Regions from separate parts of the Paenibacillus praedii genome, predicted to be linked through region 2. Evidence: riboswitches for the same ligand, from Rfam matches in the RefSeq annotation. Region 2 holds a riboswitch; each other region holds the start of a gene.
The links. A riboswitch is a leader RNA that binds a small molecule or an ion and turns the genes downstream of it on or off. The one in region 2 is predicted to bind cyclic di-GMP.
Positions count from the first base shown of each region.

Region 1 (8,126 bases), on a different contig from region 2:
GAGATCCTTTATCACCGTTGAGCTTTTGTCACCTGCAAATAGGAAGGTGATCTCGACAGGTGTATCCATCTGCTCATCGATCTCTTCTAATTTCGGTTCGGAACGTAAAACTTCTCCCCATTCGCATAATTTGGAGTGAATGACGCAAGCTCGTGCCCCTTTGATTACACATTCGGATACAATTTTCATACCGATCCAAAAAACTTGAAGACCCTGATCCTGAGCTTCTTGTGCCTTCAAGCGGGTATCTAAGCTTATCCCAAGTGTGCCTTTCACTTGTACAGTTCCAGAAGCAATTTCCGCAGGCTTTCCCGAAAAAGATTGAAGCTCCCGCAAGCATACAGATATATCTGTCGCCGAGCTTTCATTATCCACAACATCATGCTTTAGTTGTTTCAGGCAGTCCATTGACTGAAAGAGAAGATCGATTAGCGGGCTCGTGACCTCTAATTTTTTACTTCTTACTTGATCCAGGAGATGCTCCATTTCATGTGTCAAGTTCTTCATATCTTCAAAGCCCATGACTGCGGATGAGCCCTTTAAAGTGTGTGCTGCTCGGAACAAGCTTTGGATGACCTGCTCCGAATTCCCAGCTTGCTCAAGCTTTAAAATTTCCTCATCCATGAGCTGCAGCTGCTCCTCCAGTTCCTCCAGAAACAGCTCCCTGTATTCGGACAACATCGGGTCTTCTCTCCTATTCATGAAGCAATACGGTATCCAGCTTCAAAATTCCGACCAGGCTGCTATCCGTTAATCCGATTCCTGTGAAATAGTTGCCGTCAGGTCCGCCAACGCGTTCTGAAGGAGGCTGAATGTCTGTGAAAGTGGTAACTTTGTTCACGCGATCTACAATGATTCCAACAGTGTCATCTTGATGGTGAACAACTACTATTCGACTTGCCTTTGTATGCTCTTTTTCATGGAGTCGAAACAAGTTCCTGAGACTGATAACCGGTACAATCCTGCCCCTCAAGTTAATGACTCCTTTTACATAAGGCATGACATTCGGTATTTGAGTAATATCCTGCATTTTAATAATTTCATGTATATCCTGAATTCGAATGGCGTACTGTTCACTTTCGATGCCAAATTCAATATATTGCTCCTGCTTAGAAGCCTGCATCGCACTACCTCTTCTCTTCATTTAACTATTTAATGTTGAAAATGGATACGGAACTATTTAAATCCTGTGCAAGCTCAGCCAGGGATAGAGCCGTTGCTGCGGTTTCTTCGCTGCTTGCCGCTGATTGTTGCGTAGCTGCGGAAATGCTTTCAATTGAAATAAGCACTTCTGCGGATTGAGCGGCCTGTTCCTCACTCGCTGCGGCAATTTCCGTAACCTTAAGAGCAGATTGATTGACCATCGTAATGATGCTGTCAAACGCTTCACCGGTTTTTTTGGAAAATGCAACGCCTTCACCAACTGCCCTCACACTGTGTTGCGTATTCTGCTGCATACCTTTAATAATTGACGTTATTTGCTTCGTAGCTTCACTGCTACGTTCAGCCAATTTACGAACCTCATCGGCTACAACCGCAAACCCTCTGCCCTGCTCTCCTGCACGCGCCGCTTCAATTGCAGCATTCAATGCCAAAAGATTCGTCTGTTCTGCAATATCATCAATTACTTCAATAATTTCACCAATCTTATTTGAATCCTCTTCTAATCGGGACATCTGTTCATTAACCACAACCATGCCTTCGATGGACGAACGAACCACTTTGCCGCCTTCCATTGCAATATCCATTGTTGTATTAGACAGATCAGCTGCTTGCTCTGCACTCTGAGCCACCGAACTAATAGCTATTGACAATTCCGAGAACAGTTCATTCATCGTTTGAGCATCACTCGCTTGGCTGTTACTCCCTCTGGCTATCTCCTCGGTACTTGACGAGATCTGCTGGGAGGCAGCAGCAACGCTTTCAGCGGATACAAAAATGGCTCCGACGGTTGACCTTAAACTGATTACCATGTTGTTTATGGATGTCGCCAATTGTCCGATCTCATCTCTTGTATTGATATCCGATGTTTCTCTCAAATCGCCAGCCGCCACTTTACCAAGTAATCCCACCAGTCGATTCAGAGGCCGTGCGATAATTTGTGACATGAAATAACCGAATGCAATACTGAAAAGCAATGACACAATGATAATCGTTATGGTCATGGTTCGGGAGCCTTCGTACATCGCATTGGATTGCTCAAACCCATGTTGTGCTGTCGTAATATTCAAGGAAATCAGCTCCATTAAAACACCTTCTACCTGGTCACCGGCCGCTTTAAAATCAGGAGCGATTCTTTTATATTCGTCTATATCACCTGCATGTGCGGATTGCATAGCAAGTTCCAGCATTTCATTGTATGACTCCCATGCAGGATCAAATTTATTTATGACTTCCCTTTCCTGCTCACTCAAATCAGAATTACGGTATGTATCCATGTTCGTTAAAATTTGATTTTTTAATTCGTTTATATTATTTTCATAAATATTTTTGTCTGCACTTATAATAGCAATAAAGTTCATATCCCGGATATTAACTCTAATTTGCTGGTATAACACTTGAGAGGCAGCAATATCAGCAATGGGTACTAACCGTTCATTGTATGTGATTCCTACTTCATCATTGATTTTCCCCATATTAGACAAACCAAATATTCCAACGAATGCAAGTAGGATAGCCATCAAAACAAATGCGGAAATTAACTTCACAGACGTTTTCAAATTATAAAACCATTTCAAAATAGAACACTCCATCCTGTTTATAATATCTTCTGTCGTTCTATACAAAATCATTTATGTCATCTGCTATCCGCAGCTTATTGGAAATAAATTAAATTATCCCAAAAGATCGTATAAAAAAAGACCCAAAAGGGTCCTTACACCACTTTTGGTAGCCCGGCTGTCATAGCGTTCGCCTTAGACCCGTTGCTTTGCGTCCTTATCTTTCAATAAGTTTGCCTTTATCAATAGGAATAATCTTGTCACTTCTTAATAGGATGTTCAAAAACAAAAACCGAAACGGCTTGGTCATCTTTTATATGTATGTCCGAAAACAAACGAACCAATTTCGATCCAATCAACTCTTCCATCCCCTCAGGTACTTTGCGATTATAGTATTCCTGAATGAGCTTCGTTCGGGCCTGGTGAACCAAATTTCCGCCTTGCTCGGTCTGCGTCATGAACTTTTCGACAGGTGTAAGATTTCCGCTCATCGTCGTGATTGCTTGATTATCTACAAAAACAGTACGCACCTCATCCGGACCTTTGCCGAATAGATCCTTCCGCACCTTCCGAACCATTTCATTGAATAGATGTACTTTTTTTTGCATGACCCCTCGCCCCTTCAAGGATTTTCCATTTTCTTTGCTAGCAATCTAAGATTGTGTGGTATTTCCTCAAATTATAGTGGATGAGCAAAAAAAAACCATCGAAAAACAACTATATACCTTCAATCGGTACAAAGCTGTTTTATGATGGATGTATAGCCAACATCAGATTATGCCTTTTACCATTCCAGTCATCGTATCTATTCGTAGTGAAAGCAACTTCATACCAAATTACTCCACCATTGCATTATTTCTTATAATACACGCAGATATCACATGTGTCAAATGGACTAAATAAATCATCTAATAGGTATTTATACATGGGATTCTAATATTTATTAAAATCATTTAACTAAGACTTGCAGCATTATATATATCCTTGGTTTTAAAAAAGAATGGACAAAACTAACTTCTGCTGTATGTCTGTGAACGAAGCGATCTAATTGCTACGGTCGATGTTTTAAAGCCTGGCATTTTACAATGGGGATCAAGCTCGGGACTAGTCGCCTTATTCACGTTCTGTACCCCCCCCCAATGCATCGGCACAAATAGCGTATCTTCTCTTATTTTATCCGTGATTCGGCTGCGGACACTGAAGCTTCCTCTGCGAGAACGAACTTCGACCCACTCCCCATCTTCAATTTTATATTTTTTTGCTGTCTTGGAATGAAGCTCGATATAATTCTCCACGCTCCGTGCTGCGAGTGAAGCGCTTCTTCGTGTCTGTACCCCTGTTAAATAATGGGATAGCTCTCGTCCGTTCGTCATCGTGAGCGGATATGTTTCGTCAGGCTGCTCCTGAGGCAGCCGACTTTCTACGGGGAAGAAAATCGCTTTGCCGTCCGCATGAGCGAAAGTCTGCTCGAACATCATGCCGTTTATTGCTTGCCCCTCCGTTGAAGGACAAGGCCAATACACGCCGCCCTCTTGACGGAGACGTTCATACGTAATGCCATAGTAATCGGCTAGGCCACCGCGGGTGGCCTGTCTCAGTTCTTCGAAAATCTGCTCTGCCGATTCGAATGGGAAATATCGCTGCTTGCCCAGCATTGCAGCAAGCTCACATAGGATGGCCCAGTCATGCCTTGCTTCGCCTGGAGCGTTAAGCTTGGATTCTCGAAGCAGCACGCGGCCTTCCAAATTCGTAAGTGTTCCATCATTTTCCAAGTAGGCCGTCACAGGCAATACGACATCGGCCAGCTTGGCCGTCTCTGACAAAAACATATCTGCTACCACAAGGAAATCGATCTTAGACAACCCTTCCTCTACCCGATCTGCATTCGGATTTGAAACGACGGGGTTGGACCCCATTACAAACAATGAACGTATCGTTCCCTCGTGAACCAGCTCCATCATCTCATAGGCGGATACGCCTTTTCGGGGTAGCTCCTCGGGATCAACTCCCCATACGCCAGCCACATAAGCACGATCCTGCTCATCCTCTATGGAACGGTAGCCTGGCAGTTGATCACTCTTCTGGCCATGCTCTCTGCCGCCTTGTCCATTCCCCTGCCCAGTAACTGCACCGTAGCCGCAGCCTGGCTTGCCGATTTTTCCGGTAACGAGCACCATATTCAAAAAATTCCGAACGGCAGCATGCCCATCTGTCTGCTGCTCAACGCCTCTAGCCGTAAATATAATACCGGTACTCGCTTGACCATACGTCACCGCTGCCTTATGAATCATCTCTTTATCTACGCCCGTTAGATCTGCGATCTCTTCCAATTGGACTCCTGATATATGCTGCACAAGCTCAGTGTAGCCGTTTGTCCGGTCGTTTATAAAAGACTTATTTTCAAGTTTCTCGTCCATTAAAACTTTAAGCATACCGTTTGCAAGCGCAGCGTCCGTGCCGGGCTTGATTTGAAGATGAATGTCGGCAATTGCGGCGGTAGCGGTCACTCTCGGGTCGATGACAATAATAATGGCTCCGTTTTCCTTCGCTTTTGTAAAATAAGGCATTAATGTCGGCTGGCACTCCGCGATGTTCGTGCCGGCTAAAATAATGCAGCGGGCTAGCGGGATATCCGATAGCCGGCAAGTTAGACCGCGGTCGATCCCAAACGTTTTATTTCCAGCAGATGCTGCAGCAGACATGCAAAAACGCCCGTTATAATCGATATATTTCGTGCTTAGCGCTACTCTGGCGAACTTGCCCAGTAAATAAGAGGACTCATTTGTTAATGAACCGCCTCCGTATAAACCGATCGCATCAGGACCATAACGCCGGCTTACAGCAACAAAATTATTATATATGCGAGTTAAGGCTTCCTCCCATGTAGCCGGCGTTAGCCTGCCATCCTTCCTTATTAAGGGCTGAAGCAAACGCTCAGCGCTTATCACATGCTGATGCGCATTCATTCCCTTCACGCATAAGCGTCCTTCTGATGCTGCATTCGGAATTCCTTCTATTCTATACGTATGGCGTCCGGTGTCCGGGATCGGCGCAGCTTCTGTAATACGTATTTTGCACTGTACACTGCAGAAAGGACATTGTGTATCAATTGGAAAGCTTGCTTGCTTATGAAGTGAGGTTTCTCTTATCATCTGCTGCATACACGGTCACCTGGCCTTTCTTCATTAAAATTAAACTTCTCCGAGGCAAAAACTCTATCCAGCAGCTCTTGCCGAATATCGAAATCTAATAAAGCTTCTCTAATCTCAACAATGCTTTCCCTCTCCATCCACTTCCACATCGGCTCGCCGAATTGCGCTCGCTCCCGATAAAGCTGCAAACAGGCAGCAGCAAGCTCTAGAGCAAGCGTATCGGTATCTGCAATGCCGATTAGCTGCCCCTGTTTCACCGGATGCTCCGCATGACCAGCAGCATAGACTTCCCATCCAGCAGGAGCGCCCGTAATCCCGATTTCATGAACGAGTACACCCGCGTGCTCATGAAGGCCGGACGAAACAGCCGTTTTTACGTGGTAAGGGAATAACATACGCCCGAAATGATTGTGCAGCGTTGTCCCAAGTAAAAATGATGCGGATTTAGGCACGGTCTCTTGAAGCATATTAGCCGTGAAGCCTGCTGTAAGGCCAATAAATGCTTCATTTAAGGGAAACGCCGCTTCACAAGCAGGAATGTCAGGATGCAGGAGCGATAAATAGTATTGGATAGCCGAGGAACAAGCAGCACAGCCATCAGCTTTGCTCCAGCCTAACGATGTCATGACTTCTTTGGTGCTAATAAAAGCACTGCTTGCAATCGAAGCCTTCAGCAGCTCGTGGCTCATCTGTGTACAAGCGCATATAGGCGGAGCGCCTGCAGCTATGCTGGTTTTTCCGTTAAGGAGAGCATACTTCACGACGGCTGAAACCATTGAACGGCAGCCGCCGCAGGAGCTCGACGCTTTGGTGCGATCCCGAACCTGATCCGTTGTTTCCAAACCATCCTCCAATACAGCGCACATAATAGCTGATTTATTGACAGCATTGCAGGCGCAAACGGTCTCTCGATCTGACATGGCAGCAACGATTCCATCGTTATCGCTGCCGCCACTAGCGGTCGCTGCAGGACTAAGCGAGGACACTGGAGCTTCACGCTTCACTAAATTCAGTAGTTGAGTGCTTTCCGCCGTATCCCCGAACAGAATAGCTCCACGTATCACGTCCTCTCTCATCATGACCTTTTTGTAGGTTCCTCGGATTCCGTCATACATCTGCAAGGCGGTTTCCGCTTCAGTTTCTAAAATTTCACCAACTGAAAAAACCTCGATACCGGATATTTTAAGCTCCGCATAGGGGACAGATCCTGCATAGGGTCCTGTTTCCTGGCCGCATATGACCTTAGCGAGCACTTTTCCTTGCTCATACAAAGGAGCGACCAGTCCATACGCAATTCCTCGATGCTCAGCGCATTCTCCGACTGCATACACATTCGGAACACTCGTGCGCATGAAATCATCCACAACGATAGCTCTGTTCGTTTCGATCCCGCTGGCTCGCGCTAGGCCGATATTCGGGCGAATGCCTACTGAAATGACAATTAAATCTGCTTCTATTGTAATTCCATTTGTAAAGCGGATACCCTTAGCTCTATTTCTGCCCGTAATGCTTTCCGTATCTTTATTGAGCCAGAAGCGCATGCCCTGCTGCTCCAGCTCTTTGCGCAGCATCTCGGCAGACATGCGGTCAAGCTGACGATTCATAAGATATGGCGCATTGTGAATCACGTCCGTTTCCATGCCAAGATTGAGCAGTCCTCTCGCCGCTTCAAGCCCTAACAGGCCTCCCCCGATGACAGCCGCCTTTCGATAATTTCGGGCATATTCCATCATCGTCCTGCAATCTTCTATATTTCGGAAGGAAATGACGCCTGCTTTGTTCACACCTAGGATCGGCGGTATGAATGCCGATGAGCCCGTTGCAATAACAAGGGAGTCATAATCTGCCTGCAAGCCCGATGAGGTTTCGACTATTCGAGAGTCCGTATGGATGCGCGTGACCATCTCATTAGTATACAATCGAATGTCTCTTTCCTTATACCAGGACCAATCATTTAAGATAATATCATCAATTGAGGAATTCCCCTGCAGCACCTTCGATAACATAATGCGATTATAATTCGGGTGAGGCTCATTCCCAAACACCGTGATTTGAAACTGCTGCGGATCAAGCTTATAAATTTCCTCTACACATTTGATGCCTGCCATGCCATTTCCAATGACCACCAGTTTTTTTTTTCTCATGTATGATCACATCCATTCCTGGTTTTCCATTATCATGATGAAATAACGATCATCGAGCCTCTTCATCAGCAAATTACGGTGCAAATAAGCAGCAAAAGCCCTTTCCCGTT
Region 1 is NZ_JBMWAM010000001.1:131,230-139,355, forward strand. It holds gene ACO9K6_RS00655 (chemotaxis protein CheA) at 1-681, opposite strand, end outside; gene ACO9K6_RS00660 (chemotaxis protein CheW) at 695-1,123, opposite strand; gene ACO9K6_RS00665 (methyl-accepting chemotaxis protein) at 1,149-2,738, opposite strand; cyclic di-GMP riboswitch class I at 2,886-2,968, opposite strand; gene ACO9K6_RS00670 (Na-translocating system protein MpsC family protein) at 2,981-3,328, opposite strand; gene nasC (assimilatory nitrate reductase catalytic subunit NasC) at 3,731-5,881, opposite strand; gene nirB (nitrite reductase large subunit NirB) at 5,869-8,016, opposite strand.
Region 1: another riboswitch for cyclic di-GMP. It lies ahead of ACO9K6_RS00665 (methyl-accepting chemotaxis protein); the one in region 2 lies ahead of ACO9K6_RS05605 (DUF342 domain-containing protein).

Region 2 (8,126 bases):
GATCTATGCGGCCAAAGAAACAATTTGTCTGCAGACGCCTTATTTCGTGCCAGATGAGAGTCTTATGGCCGCTCTGAAGATCGCGGCCCTATCCGGCGTCGATGTCCGGATTATGCTGCCCAGCATGCCAGATCATTTCTTCGTGTATTGGGCGACTCATTCGTATTTGGGAGAGCTGCTGTCAGGCGGAGTCAAATGCTACATGTATGAGAAAGGCTTTCTCCATGCCAAGACGCTTGTCATTGACGGCAAGGTGGCGTCCGTTGGCACGGCTAACCTCGATATTCGCAGCTTTAAGCTGAATTTTGAGATGAATGCGTTTATCTATGATACGCAGACAGCAGCGGAACTGCAACGTATATTTGAAATTGATCAGGAGCATAGCAAACTGCTCACCATCGAGTTGTATCAAGCTCGTCCTTTGATGAATCGCTTTAAAGAATCGATTTCAAGATTGCTCAGTCCGATTCTCTAAAAACATAAAAACACGTACGAAGGGATTCTGCTTATCGATGATAACCAGAATCCCTTCACGTGCTTGTTAAACAACTATTCAATTTATTCTAACGCTCCAATCCGCTTCTAAACACTGCTTAATCTCTTTTCCTTTCGACTTGTTACAAACCATTTCGACCTTGATCCATAAGCTTACCGACCTTAATCAAATTTCTTTTGATTTGCTACAAATCCTTTCCCTGTTGATAAGTACCTATCAAGTAACCGTGTATTACTGTAACGCTCTAAACTTATTACTTACTTACAACTTACAAGAATCATCCTGCTTTATTGCTAAACCGGGTCCCCGCATGTCCTAATTGCTAACTCGCTATCGATCTCCGAGTTTCAGAGACATGCTTCGCTAACGTAGTCCAATGGGCTATCCCCTTTCGCTTGGTATAGGCTAAGTATACAACATTGTTTGAATTTTGTAAATATTCAGTTTATTTGTTTCGACAAAAAAATTGTAACCGCTTCATAGATTCCGTATGATAGTAGTAGTAGTAACGGGTTGAGTCTTGCAAGCAAGACTGTAAATTCAGGTGGAGAGAAGGTTGTATGCGATGCAATGTGAGAGCTGTCTGGTGGAAGAGAAGGGATATAGCGTCTACTTTGATAAACGTTCGGAAGCGGCGTTTCTCGACAAGTACGTAGCGAACTATCCAGCTTCGCAGCAAGTTAAAATCAATGACCAGTTTTATTGGCTGCATGAGAAACTATTTTATAATATGCTTGATTATGCACTTGCACACTTGAACGTTGGCGGAATCAAGGCTGTAGAAGCGAAGCGAGAAGCGGCTTCAGCTGCCATCGACAGGCTGCGGCCTATTGAGCAGTTCCAGCAGGAGCGTGATGCGCATTGGATCGATGACGTCATTCGCAAGCCATCTATTCAAACCTATTACCAGCCTATCGTTGCGATGAAGGGATCCGACGTTGAACCGATTGGTTTTGAACTGCTGTCACGGGGGTTGTCGGCGGATGGGAAAATGATTTCCCCATACGATATGTTCGAGGCTGCTAAGCAGCGAAATCGTTTGTTCGCGCTCGACCGAGCATGCCGTTTGGAAGCGGTAAGGAATGCGGGACAAGTAAAGGGGAAGATGGCGTTTATTAACTTTTTGCCAACTTCTATTTATAATCCGCAGCATTGCTTGCAATCTACCGTTAAGCTGGTTGAAGAGATCGGCATATCGCCGGAATCCATAGTATTTGAGGTTGTGGAAAGCGCCGAAGTGAAAAATCTGGAGCATCTGAAGAGCATTCTGAACTATTATCGTGAATATGGGTTCCGATACGCGCTCGATGATGTTGGGACAGGCTTTAACAGTGTTGAGGTGCTTGCCGAGCTGGAGCCTGATGTTGTGAAGCTGGCAATGGAGTTTGTGCAGGGTGTCAGCAATGATCCTGCCAAACGGAAGGTAGCTATGGAGGTAGCGAAAATTGCCGGGGACAAAGGGGCGAAATTATTGGCCGAAGGCATCGAGAGCCGCGATGACATGGAAAGTCTTAAGGAGCTTGGATATGAGTGGTTCCAAGGGTACTATTTCGGTAAGCCAACAGCGCAGCCGCAGTTAGTTGGATTCTGATTATACATAAAATTGAAGCCTGACAGCTGCAAGAAGCTGTCAGGCTTTTTTCCTGCGACTATCTATAACGGCAGCTGAGGATGCTATTTTAAAGGTTGACCAAATATGAATATATATTTATACTTAGTCTAAATCATTAAAATGAAGGCGGGTTGGCATGATGAACAAAATCAATTTGACGGTGCAGCGTAAAGCGATTTTTGAAGTGGTACAGCATGCGCAAGACCATCCAACGGCAGCCGATGTCATTGAGAGACTGCGCGGCAAGGGCTTTAACTTCGCATATGGAACGGTATACAATTCTTTGCGTTATTTAACAGATGTCGGATTAATTCGCGAGCTGAAGCTGGGTGAAACGGTAAGCCGTTATGATGCCCGAACGGACGAGCACCAGCATATCGTATGCACAAAGTGTGGAAGAGTAGATGAGGTGCTCGCTGATTTGCCGGAGGAATGGCTGAAGAAGGTGGCTCTGGAAACGAAATATACGATCGAGCATGCACAGGTCGTTTTAGAGGGGGTTTGTGAGCAATGCGCGATGACAAAATAATGCTGACAGATGAGATAAATATAAGTGTGAGCGCCGTATTCGACAGTCTTGATCCAGCAAGCTATTCCGGAGATAAAGAGGTTCAAAGCGGGACGCTCTGTTCGCTAACGCAGCGGATAATGATTATTAGCCCGCTGCCCGAGCGCGTGAAGAGCCTGCTCATAGCGCTTTCTGCGGAATGCTTCGACGTGTTTTCCTTGCATGATTTCAACAAGAACATGCTGCAAAGCCTGCAGCCGGAGCTTCTCGTTTATGATGCCATCCCCGTTATTAACACATCAGACGGAAACACTTTGCAAGCAGGACAGGAGCTGCTGCAGTCAGCCGAGCGTCACGCTGTGCCGGTTCTCGTCCTGCTGGATCAACAATCCTTTGATAAGCGTGAGACAGCTGCCCTTGGAGCAGCGGAGCTTCTTGTATGGCCGGCGAAGCCGGAGGAGGCCGTTCAGCTGATTAATCGCATGCTTCAGAATCGACCTGCAGTCGCAATGAACATGCTCACCGAGGATATCCGCGTGTTTAAGGACATTCGCATCGATTTAAAAAAAATGACGGTTGATCGCGGCGGCTGCCGCATCGAACTGACAAAGACGGAATACGATCTGCTGCTTCATTTTATCTCGTCGGACGGCTCGGTCCTCTCCCGTGAATCGCTGCTAGACAATGTATGGGGGCTGCAGTACTTCGGAGGCAGCAATCTGGTGGATGCCCATATTAAGAGCTTGCGCAAAAAGCTTAAGGACAGCGCGGTTTCACCACGGTACATTGTAACTGTACGCGGCGTGGGTTACCGAATTGCGGATGGCCACGACCATTAACAATAAACCTAAAAACTGGCGCATGCTCCTAGTGAGCATGCGCCAGTTTTTCATGAAATGGTCATTGTTCCATTATGAGTTTCATAAATTATAAGCCGTCAAAGTGTCGATTCTACTACAATCTGTTGTAAGGTTTACGATTTGCAAATATAATATAGTTAAATTGAACTATATAATGCTCAATCGAAACGGCAAACCTATTGAAAAGTAGGGACGCAAAGCTATGGACCTAAGGAAGAACATTCTATGGCCGCCAAGTTACCGAAGGTGAGGTGATTCCTATGTCAGATCATATGAGTGAGCAAGAAATATTGAATTTATTAAAGATACTCGACCAAGATTCTCGAGCAGAGGAAAGAGAAGGGATAAGGGCATCTTCAACAACTGATCTTAACATAGATGATAAGGTAGAGAACGGATATATTAAGGTTGAATATGGAAAAATTATTGTTATGAATCCGTTAAACGGGGGGAAGTTCCCGGTCATCAAGGCAAAGCCTCCTGTTAGGCTGTTTGTCGATGAACAAGAGATCTTTACAGAGGCAAAGGTTACTTCTGAAAGCGTAATAGATTGGAAAGTCGAAGAGCAGTGCCTATTTCAAGTGTCGGTATCCGAAAATAAGATTAATGCATTTTTAACCATCCATCGACCAAAGAGATATGCGTGGTCGTTAGCGGAAAAGGCGCCGGCATTGGAAGTAACACTTATAGCGGAGGAAGATACATCAATCATTTTAGAAACAGTGAATCTGCAAGATGTTCTTACAGAAATTGAAAATAAAAATATTAGGATAAATCTTGATGTGCCAGCTGTGCAAATGGAGATCCTTCAGCCTTCATATCGACCTGTGAAAATTGCGGAAGGCAAACTCCCTGTTCAAGGCCAAGATGCCCAGTTGGATCTGTTCTTTTCAGAAAATATCGAGAATATTTTTACCGAGGTAAGAGGTGTAGTTGATTATAAAAATTATGTAAACATTCCTTCCGTCAAAAGAGGAGATGTCATTGCGAAGAAAACCCCGCCTGTTGAAGGGCAGGCGGGGTATGATGTGTATGGAAATGTGTTGCCCTCCGATCCGGTCAATGACATTCGTATTGCAGGGAAGGATAACGTGGAAATTACAGCAGATTCCACTGTCATCGCTCTGAAAGGGGGGAGACCTCGAGTTACGGGGAATCAGATAAAATACTTTGATATTAATACTGCTTATTTAGTACCCGGTAATGTTGATTTACAAACCGGAAATATTGTATTTTCCGGTGACGTGATTGTCTACGGTGATGTTATGGATAACATGATTATTGAATCGCTTGGGAATATTTACGTGGCTGGCAGTGTTTTTAATTCGACCTTAACCGCTACGGGAAGTATTGCGGTAAAGGGAAACGTCATAGGAAGCAATTTGTATTCTGGATATTTCGGGATGTTATACAACAGGCTTTATAACAGTTCTAAACAATTAAAGGACATTCTCGAGAAAATGATGGAAAGCGTAAAAATGTTACTCCATGAAACAGGCAAGAAGAATATACAGATACGATATGGGCAGGTGCTGCTGCTCATTACGGAGAGTAAATACCAGCAAGTATGGGGTATTGTGAAGGAACTGCTTGGCGTGATTTCAAGTATACAGTCTTATAATAAAGACGCATTGCAGCAACTGAAATACTATTTGGATTTATTTTTGCAGCCCACTAAAATTGTTGAGATGATGACAGCTCCGAGAATGGAAGATTTTATGCGTGTTTTGAAGGAAGCCTTCATGAGAATCGCATTAAGTCAGGAATCACATGTTCAGATCAACATTAACCAAGGTCAAAAATCCACATTAAAGTCGAATGGGGATATTCTGATTCGAAGAGAAGGCGTAATCCAATGTGATCTTTACTCAGCAGGGAATATCATTTTCTTTTTGGATAACTCCGTATGTCGAGGTTCCAAGCTTGAAGCGGGAGATACCATATCTGCCATGTATGTAGGGGGTATTACGGGAGCTGCCACCATTCTTAAGGCAACCAAGAAAATCGTTATTAAGAAAATGTTTGAAGGTCGAGTCATCGTGGACCGGTACAGTATGGATATATTTGAGCCGGTTGAAGATCAGACGTTTGATCGCAACAGTTTAAAACGAATGGCTTAAGCAGAGTATTTATCGAGCTAAGTTATCGGACTGCTGGTGAGCCGCTTTTCCAGGTGAATCCCCATTTGCGCATCATATCGTTTTGAAGTACGATAAGAGAAATAAAAGGGCATCTACACCAGGAAAATGGGGGTAGGGACAGGTGATGCTGTCTACAGAAATGATCCAGGCCGGCTCGATCATCGTATCGCTGCTAGCGTTTACTGCACTTATGATCCTTCGCTTGCGGGCGGGAAAACAACCGACCTCCCTGCGGAAAATCATCATCCCTCCGCTGGGTATGGCTACCGGATTTATCATGTTCGCCTTCTCGGCCACGCATATTCCGTGGTTGTGGGGGTTATCCGCATTCGGTACAGGATTGCTGATCTTCGCATTTCCTTTAATAGTGACTACGAGATTGGAGCGGGTGCAGTCCGAGATTTATGTGAGACGCTCCAAAGCATTCCTGTTCATTATGATCACGCTTTTTGCGGTGCGGCTATCGCTTCATAGCGTCGTGGAGCAATATATGTCGATCCCGCAGACGGGAGCAATCTTCTATCTGGTTGCGTTCGGCATGATTATTCCATGGCGTCTTGCTATGGTGAGCGACTATATGAGGCTGCAAAAGGTAGAGTCGTAGGCTGTGAGGGGAAAACGAATAGGAATTCGAAGTTTATAACGGGTAAAACGAATGAAAAGAACCGCTTTCTTCTAGCCAATGGCTATTAGGGGAAGTGGTTTTTTTGTCATCGTTTATAGTATGCCCAGCATCCGTTTGTTTGACAGCTTGTTTACTGGCGTGGTATTCTTGTTATATTATAAATTGCATACAATTAAATTTTCTAAAATGTATATCGAACTAGAGGAGGCAGTCAGCAATGAGTATTCATTCTTTTGAAGTAGAGACGATCCATGGTGAACAGGTGAGCATGGAACAATATAAGGGAAAGGTATTAGTCGTGGTAAATACTGCAAGTAAATGCGGATTTACACCGCAATATGCCGATTTACAAAAGCTGTATGTGGAGTACAAAGAGCAAGGACTGGAAATTCTCGGCTTCCCAAGCAATCAGTTTGGTGAACAGGAGCCAGGCGCGAATTCGGATGTGCAGAGCTTCTGCGAAATTAATTACGGTGTGACCTTCCCCTTGTTTGCGAAGACTGATGTGCGTGACAGGACAGCTCATCCTCTTTTCAAATACTTGACAGAGGAGGCGCCCTTTGAGGGCTTCAATACAAATGAACCAAGCGGCAAAATGCTGAATGCCTTCCTACAGGAGGAGCTCCCTCATTACCTTGAGGGCAACTCGATCAAATGGAACTTCACAAAATTTCTGATCGATCGGGAAGGCAACGTCGTCAATCGTTTCGAATCGACCACTGAACCAATTGATATGAAGGCTGCTATTGAGCAATTGCTGTAGTGCTCCCTCACCCAAAAATGAAATTGATGGGACTTCATGGCGAAAAACGCCCCATTTATTGGTTATTTCCGTCGATTAAGAGCAGTGTATGACGTTTTCCGTTTGTTCATAGCGGGCTTTGGAGTGATCTAACAGCTCGCCCAGCGACGTTGCGAAGCGATTACGGACCGAGGACGACAACGGAAACAGAGCGAGTGGGTCAGAGCGGTTATACCATTTGATGAAGTCTGACGGAGTACGATTATTTATCAGATCAACTTCATATTGGCGCACTAGTCATTCAATCGGGCGCAAGCCGAAATAACAGTGTGAAAATGGATAGAAACGGCATTGCCGTTCTGTCCATTTTTTTATGCCGAGGTGGATGGGAAGCATCGGCTTAAAGTCGTTGCTATTTAATTTATAAAAGTTTTAAATGTGCAAAAAAAATATAATAAATCGAAAGTATGTGAAGGCGTAATATATACCTTTATCTTGATATTACTTGTTTTATTTATATATTAAAAACAAAATGGCCATTTTTTATTTTAGGTGATTACATATCAAAATTTAAGAGATAGATTATGGCAATGAGCGAGCACAGAGCAAAGTGTTTTAGTGCAACGTCTTTTCTTTACTTGTCAATCCAAAGGGTGAAACTGTGACATAAAAAATCAGGCGAGAACGCAGTGTGCAAACAGATATATTTTTAAAAAACTGGTTATACTACCCATCAAATCGATGAATTTCTCGTCGCAAGCATCTAATTGTGGGGTGATCAGCAGCGTGAAGGAGCAAAGCAAGGGAGAGAGATTTTCGTCCTCGGGGTTTATATTGGCGGCAATAGGAAGCGCAGTCGGGCTGGGGAACATGTGGAAGTTTCCTTATATCACGGGCTTATATGGGGGAGCGGCATTTTTTTTGCTCTTTATCGTATGTTTGCTTGTAGTCGGAATACCGGTGCTGCTTGCAGAGCTTACGGTTGGCAGAGGAGGGCGCGGTAATCCATCAACCTCGCTTTTTCGTCTCAGCGGCAGTAAGTTTTGGGGCAGGCTTGGATTTATCGCCATATTGGGCCCCTTCATCATCTTATCCTTTTATGCGGTAGTGGCAGGATGGACGCTGCATTACGCAGTCCTGTC
Region 2 is NZ_JBMWAM010000004.1:61,002-69,127, forward strand. It holds gene cls (cardiolipin synthase) at 1-475, shown strand, start outside; gene ACO9K6_RS05590 (EAL domain-containing protein) at 1,062-2,087, shown strand; gene ACO9K6_RS05595 (Fur family transcriptional regulator) at 2,248-2,637, shown strand; gene ACO9K6_RS05600 (winged helix-turn-helix transcriptional regulator) at 2,619-3,455, shown strand; cyclic di-GMP riboswitch class I at 3,636-3,721, shown strand; gene ACO9K6_RS05605 (DUF342 domain-containing protein) at 3,737-5,596, shown strand; gene ACO9K6_RS05610 (CcdC family protein) at 5,742-6,221, shown strand; gene ACO9K6_RS05615 (glutathione peroxidase) at 6,460-7,005, shown strand; gene ACO9K6_RS05620 (sodium-dependent transporter) at 7,726-8,126, shown strand, end outside.

Region 3 (8,126 bases), on a different contig from region 2:
GACGTTGAACTCAACGCGTTGGCCTTCGTCAAGCGATTTGAAGCCGTCGCCAGTGATTGCACTGAAATGTACGAATACATCGTCGCCGCCCTCTACCTCGATAAAACCAAATCCTTTTTCTGCGTTAAACCATTTTACTGTACCTGTTTGCATGTTATTTCCTCCTTTTATAAAACATTACATAGACGATTAAAAAAGTCACATACCGAAAAAGGCAGCATCGCAACCCTTTCCAATATGTGACTTGAAGTCTCATATACGATTTACTAACTATAACACAGCTTTGCTAAAATTGCAAAGCTGAAGAAAATTATTCATTTTTTTATTTCGTACCCGCAATTTGATCAATCTCGCTTTTTAATAACAGGTATCTATGGACACTTCTTGAAATAGGAACTTTGGTTAATTTATGTTTATCCACATATATTTTCATGTGGTCTTTGGATAGGCCTAACGATAGTCCTGCCTCAGTTACTGTCAATACATCTTCATTGCTTGTTGCATTAAATGTTTTTTTCACTTTCTGGTTCCAGTCTTCAAACCCCTGCATATGAGCATCCCTTCTTATTCCTAATCAATCGGAATACTTTCTATTATAACATGTTCAAGCGCGAATGGATAAAGTTATCGCCAATGAAGAAGACGTCCCTTAGAGATGAAATGCTTGCAGTCACACTCTCTTCTCCAAGGTAAGATCGAGCTTATTCTGGAAAAACAAAGCAACCTGGGATAATTTAATACGTTGTCAGGAAAAGCTAAATGAGAATTTTTACGATCGATCAAAGGAGGGAATATTTATGCCCATCAAGGAAATTAACGGAGTCAGGCTCCATTTCCACACAAACGGTAAAGGAACACCCCTTGTGTTCATCCATCCCCCTCTGCTTACAAGTGCTAATTTCCAATATCAGCTTGCGCAGCTGTCCGATGAATATCAGATCATCACCTTTGATATCCGTGGACATGGACGAAGCGAGGAATCAAGGACCCCTATCACCTATAAGCTGATTGCCGAGGATATTATACAGCTGCTGGATCATCTGAACATCAAACAAGCCATCGTATGCGGTTATTCGACCGGAGGAACTGTCGCATTGGAAGCCATGCTTAATTATCCGGATCGTTTTTTAGGCGGGGTTCTTATTAGTGCCATGTCAGAGGCAAGCGATGTTTTGCTGCGGAATCGTATTCGTATCGCGATCGGTTTGTCCAGATGGAAGTCTGCGATCCGCATACTAATGCTGGGCATTACATGGGGCAATGCTGACAGCGTCCAAACCTTTCGCAATCTGCTGAACGATACAAAAAACGGGAACACCCGCAATATCCATCAATATTACCGTTACAGTCTGAACTATAATTGCACGAAGCAGCTCTCCAAAATCAAAGCACCTATCCTTCTACTCTATGGAGGAAAAGACAGCGGCTTTAAGCGCTACAGCAAAAAACTGCTGCAGGGGCTTCCCCATGCTACGCTTGTTACTTTCAGCAAAGAAAAGCACCAGCTGCCGACGAAAGCGGCTAACGAAATGAGTGAGGCCATACGCCAGTGGGTTCATTTACTCATACGCGAGGATTTGGAGAACACGGAGGAAGATAACCTAGCGCCAGAAGCTTACAAGATAGACCCAGAGATGGCGGAATCGCATCAGCTGCGGCAGCTTGAATGATAAAATTTCTTATGAAATTCGCCGATAAAAGAATACACATAAGATGAGTAAACGACGAAGTCACACATGTCACCTTATTTTACTGGCGACATAAGATTCTTGCTGCCCTGAAACAGATTCCAACCGAGTCATTCCAAGGTATCGTTGACATGGACGAGACCTACTTTCTGTACTCGGAAAAGGGCAAGCGGAACATCACCGAACGCAAGCCACGTAAACGAGGCGGAAAAGCCCTATATTGTGGTATCAGCAAGGACCAAGCAACATTATTTGGCTTGGTTCCGTTATATGGACAGCAAGGAATATGAGAATACAGCATCGAATAAGAAAAATATGTTGGTCAAATCGTGCCTGTTTACTGTCACCGACACGAACAAAAAGCTTCGGCTTTCTGCTTATTCTTGATGAACTGAGGGGATGTTCCGATGAAGAAAACTATAATCTCGTTTTTAATGGTACTCATTCTTTGTTCATGTAGCCAATTTGACCAAGAAGTATGGCTAAAAGAACCAGAAGAGAGACACGATATGATGGGCAGTTTAACAAGTAAGTATAAACTTAAGGGTATGACAGAGAATGAAATAATCGACTTGCTTGGAGAACCAGCAGAACAGTTAACTGAACCATCAAGAACATTCTTGTACTACATCGGGAGTGCGGGATTAGGGGTTAAGGTTACTTTATTGCAACTTCATTTTGATGAAAACGGCAAAGTGGTGAGTCATGACATCATATATAAATGAATTCAATAGCTCAATAACCGCCTTCGCGCCAAGGCGGTTTTATAATGGTCAATTATCAACATTAGAATTTAACAGAGCCTTACATAAGAAAAAGAGCGGGTTATCTTTTTGATAACCTGCTCTTTTTCTTGATATTTGGCTCTGCGCCTTATCTTAATGACATTGAACCGGTGGGTTAAGCCTTTTTGACTGCTTCTTCGATTCGAGTTATCGTCTTTTAAATCCCATTACTGTGCAGCGAATAAGAAATCCTTTACCCCTTCACTTTGTAACGGCTTGCTTATAAAATACCCCTGAACCTCATCACAACGCAATTCACGCAGCAAGTCCAATTGCTCCTTTGTTTCGACGCCTTCCGCTATAACCTTTAAACCGATGCTGTGCGCGATGTAGATGATGGCCTTCACAATGGGCTCATCATTTGATTGGCCTTGAATGTTTCGAACGAAAGACTGATCAATTTTAAGAAAATCGATAGGGTATTTTTTAAGATAATTCAAAGAAGAATACCCCGTACCGAAATCATCAATGGAAATCTTCACACCCAACTTTCTTATCTCCTGTAAAATGGAAAGTACCTGGTCTTCAATGTTCATGCTTATATTTTCCGTAATCTCCAGCTCCAAATATTGGGGATCAAGCCGGGTCTCGTTTAGGATATCTGAGATGATCCGAACAAGATTCTCATCTTTGAATTGTCTTACGGATAGATTGACGGAGACACAGACAGGCTCGTAGCCCTCATTTTGCCATGCTTTATTTTGCGCGCAAGCCGTTCGCATCACCCATTCTCCAATGGGCCTGATCAGACCGGTCTCTTCGGCTATCGGTATAAAGTCCGCTGGGCTGATCATGCCTTGAACAGGATGCCGCCATCGAATCAGAGCCTCTAATCCTATGATTTGATCCGTCTTCAAATCCATTCGAGGCTGATAGAATAGTTCAAACTCGTCATTATCCAATGCTTTATAAAGCATCGTCTCCAGGCTCATCTTGTTTGACAAGGACGTGTTTAGCTTTCCCTCATAGAAACTATACCCATTACGACCTGTCTCTTTTACCGCATACATCGCTTGATCCGCGTTCTTGATGAGCTCCAAGTCACTTTTCCCATCCGATGGAAAGAGGCTGATTCCGATACTTGGTGTGGTATACACTTCATGATCACTTATCGACATCGGTATTTTAAATGCCTGAAGGACGGTTTGGACGATTTGTTCCGATTGTTCACGGGTCCTATTCGGAAGTAATGCGACAAACTCATCACCACCCATCCTTGAGAGGATCGCGTCCTGACCAATACAGCCTTGAATCCTCCGGGCCGCCTCCTTTAATAACGAGTCGCCATTTGCATGACCAAACATATCATTCACCATCTTAAATCGATCGATATCGATGAACAGGACGGCTGCCGTGTGGCCAAGGTCACTCGCTTCCTCCAAGTAGGCTTGCAGTCGTTGATTAAAGTAGACTCGGTTGGGCAAGCCGGTTAAGCTGTCGTAATATGCCAAAAGCTGAATTTCTGCAAACATGCTTTGAATTCTCAAAGCCATTTCTTTGCTGTTCGAAATAAGGGTATTAATTTCTTCTATGAAACTGCCCTTCCAGTTCACGAGCTGGTTCTCGGCTATTTTCTCAGGCAAATCTGTGGTCGTGTAGGTTAATTGCTTGATCGGTCTAACGATAATACGACTAATCATATTGGAAATGAGAATGGATAACAATCCACAGACCAATAAGATACTAAATATATTAATGTAAAAGCTATACAAACGGTCACGATAAGGAGCAATCGGTGTCTCGGCTATAATACGCCAATCCCCCATATGCGGAATCGTCATGATTTTAAAATAAGAGGACTCTCCCCATCTGCTCATTGGATTTTTGATGGTGTCTGGGTACCAGTGGTACAAACGGTCATCCAATACATGTATTCCACCGCTTTTTGTCCAGTCATACTCGTTCATAACGGCTAGATCATCACGGGTGCTTGCAATGACCTTATTATTTTGATCTACGATCGTGACATACATTAAGCTATTTTTCACCAGATTTTTTAACTCTGTTGTAATGTAGTTAAGATCAAGCGCACCTACGGCAGCCCCTTGAAACTCTCCGTTAATCATAATAGGATTGCCAATAATCACAGTGGGCACGGTTATTCCGCCTCTTCCTTGAAACACATCGGAAACAACCGGTTGGTGATATTCTCTCATGTATTCAAAGTAAGGCCGATCCGCGAAGTTTAAGCCGATCGTTGACTCTCCTTTGTTATTTCGCAATGGATTGAATACCTTAGTAGTTCCATTGCGATTAGCAATGTACAAATTAATAAAATCCGGATATAACGTCTGGACTGAAGCGGCTTGGCGCTGCAAGTAGTCCAGCTTTTCCAGCCTATTTTCAGCTGCTGCCATCGATAACAGGTTCACCGCAGCCACATGGGCTTTTCCCCAATCCATGATGTCATTGCGGATGAGGGAGGAATCCGCTTCCGTCTCAGATTTTATTTCCTCTTTGATATTGCGGTATTGTTCGCGGCCGATCATCACTGTCACAAGAAGCAAAGAAAGGAAGATCAGTGTGACAAAGTGGTTGAATAAAACCTCGTGAAAGGAGCTGGATATTTTACGTTTCTGGAATGCCGGCCATTTAATAAGAGGCAAATAGGTAACGATTAAGCTGGCAATCAATGCATTCCAGATGCCATTCACCGCATCCTTAAGCGAGATGAGCAAGGAAGCAGTGACATTCATATGCAGAGCATAATGATAAAACACAAAAATGAGCGGCATACCCAAAATCACCCAATATAGAGTAACATTTAGAACAATCTTCTTTCCTCTGGAGAAGAGGCCGACAAATAGCGTTTCCAGCACAAAAACAATGAAAGCATAAGGATGGTTCCATAGCAGCAAGGTATAAGCATTCACAATAATTGATGCCACTAATGCCCATTTCAGACCGTATATTCGCAATAATAACAAGGTAAATATACTGCCAAAAATAAAATTGACCCCAAGCAAAAGAGACAGGTTGAACATATTGCCTAAAAGTGCGAATACAATCAGCGCTATGATATGAAAGATCGGCTTATTCCATTTACTCACTGCTCTACCACCTTTTAAATCTTCTTGTAGCAACAAAAAAAACTCTCCCGAAAAGAAGAGTTTCCTTACCTTCGGTAACTGGCTGGCATAACATTTCCAATCCGGAAATGTGATAGCCCCTATAGCTTTGCGACCTCATTTTTCAACGAGTGTGCCCTTTCGTTATGAAATTTTTCAGAACGACTATATATGTATCGACAATAAACTACAATTAGTACTCATTATAGTTTATACTACTGGGTGAAACAATAGCCTTATCTTAAATGTATTTTACCATATTAAAAAGGCTGCCGCTCTGATGTCGTCAAAAGCGTAACTTTGATCGTATTCCAATAATAGAGGTAAAACGGATAATCCCCTACCCAAACTTTCATGTAGTTTGTAGGGCCATTAAAATTTGTAGGAATCCATTCAATCGGATACTTGAAGACATCCTGTTCGAATTTCCGGCAATGCTTTCTTGAAGTCGTTTTTTTCTGGCACTCGTTCGATTATTTTTGTTCGCAGTAATGGCAGGTTCCACGATTGCACCTCTTTCTGTTCTGTTTCCATTATGATAGCCCGCGAGAGGGCATTAACGTCATCAACAATTATTACTCGTTTGAAAAATAATTTACGGTTATGAAAACACCGTGCCAACAAAGGATTGTTAGCACGGTGAGAGGATAATTCAGTTATTCAGTTATTAATTGTATGAATTGAATACATAGTTAATTAATTTATACACGATTACTGCAGCCTCAGCACGCGTTGTAGGCTGCATAGGTTCGATTCGGCCATAACTTCCCTGCGCACCAATCCCATCTTCACCAATGCTGCAACAGCATCTGCAGCATAACCTGAGATCAAAGCCTTGAATTTGCGATCTCCACTTCCTTCGATGATTCCTAGCGAATGTGCGATTCCTACCGCTTCATAGTAATAATCATCTTGATTTACATCCACAAAGGATGTATTTACAGCTGCTGTGATGCCCAGCGCTTCGATTAATATTTTCGTGAAATCGGCGCGGGTTATGAAGGAACCCGGTTGATAAGAACGATCCGTGACGCCATTAATAATACCTTTCGATGCTAGTACCTGAATCGCTTGTGGAGCCCAAGGGACTGGGCTTAGATCATTAAATGATTTTGTTAAATAGGAAATGGCATATTTACTAAAGTGGCTTGTTTGGAAGCGCATTTCCTTAGAAGTAAAATCATATTTTCCAGTAGGCACCAACTGAACATGACCTTGCTCATCCACGTACCAAACTGACAATAATTCTACATTTTCCAGCTCTTCCTCGCTTAGCGCATAAGGAATTTGCACCGTCACAGCAGCATCCTTATTGTTATAAGCAAGAGCTTGCCCCTCCGATTCAACGTGCAGGTCTATAACGACTCCTACCTTCCCTTGAATTGCGGCATTTTGCGGAACCTCAGATTTGGCCATCATTATGGATATCTTTTCTTGTTCTCCTGCCGCTTCATTATTAGCCAGCATGTTTCCTCGAAGGAGCATGCTGCCCAGCTCCGTTGAAAGCTTAATTTGGAATTTCTCTCCGTACTTGGTGAGGAATTCAGCAGGAACTTCAATAGCGTACATATGGGCATTCGCTTCTTTCCGCATCGCAATGGAGAAACATTGTTGTTGAATCTCCTCCTCAAAAAAACATTCTGGCGTATTTTATTTCATTGTAGTGAGCAACTGCCGCGGAAATAAGAAAATCGGGGTTTTACATGGGGGGGGAGGGGAAACGGATTAGAAATGGACATGAAGCATTCATTGTTAGTGTCCACACAAACTGCACATGATTACAATATTATATTTCTAAGATGCACTTGAAGAAATACACGAGCAAGCAAACAGTTGATCTTTAAAATTAATTTTTCATCAGGCTATTTGCGCAGTATGTATAATGAAACGGGGTTGGTGATATTCTTATGATCTATACAGCTCTTGGAGATTCCATTACATTTGGAGAAAATGCCTCCTCTATGGCAAAGGCTTATCCCCAATTGGCCGTATCTACTTTAAATTCACGCTCCCGTAAGGTTACCGGGTATGTTTTGGCCCTGCCTGGTTGGAGCAGCAATGATCTATTAAATGCGGTGATACGGCAGGGATCATCCATTATTAGTGAATCTGCTGTTGTTTCTATATGGATCGGAGGAGTGGATTTAGCCAACTCGGCACTGTCTTCATTTAGAAACCAGCAACCATTACATGCACAACAAGCTTTAAACGACTATAAGACAAATTTAAACGCCATTCTAACTCATATAAAAAAAGGAAGTCGTGCCAGAATCATTTGCTGCACGCAATACAATCCATTTCCGAACAGTCCCATTGCGGTTGAGTGGATTGGCAGATTAAATCGTATGACGAGCAGGCTCGCAAGAAGCTACGATGTAAATATCGCTCCCGTTCATGCGTGGTTTGAAGGAAAACAAGCAGATCTTATCTATGGATATCGAAATGGAAAAATTGAAGATGCGTTGAGCGGATTTATGCCCATCCATCCAAATGATCGGGGGCATCGCGCTATTGCAAGGGAATTGACCCCGTATCTTTTCCCCAGGCAGTAAAAAAGACACCTATCCAGGTGTCTTTTCACATTG
Region 3 is NZ_JBMWAM010000017.1:204-8,329, reverse strand. It holds gene ACO9K6_RS15355 (cold-shock protein) at 1-153, opposite strand, end outside; gene ACO9K6_RS15350 (DNA-binding protein) at 323-550, opposite strand; gene ACO9K6_RS15345 (alpha/beta fold hydrolase) at 798-1,670, shown strand; partial or broken gene ACO9K6_RS21005 (IS1595 family transposase) at 1,730-1,930, shown strand; gene ACO9K6_RS15335 (hypothetical protein) at 2,096-2,413, shown strand; gene ACO9K6_RS15330 (EAL domain-containing protein) at 2,641-5,523, opposite strand; cyclic di-GMP riboswitch class I at 5,594-5,689, opposite strand; partial or broken gene ACO9K6_RS15325 (carbohydrate ABC transporter permease) at 5,823-5,969, opposite strand; gene ACO9K6_RS15320 (S-layer homology domain-containing protein) at 6,253-7,110, opposite strand; gene ACO9K6_RS15315 (SGNH/GDSL hydrolase family protein) at 7,449-8,093, shown strand.
Region 3: another riboswitch for cyclic di-GMP. It lies ahead of ACO9K6_RS15330 (EAL domain-containing protein); the one in region 2 lies ahead of ACO9K6_RS05605 (DUF342 domain-containing protein).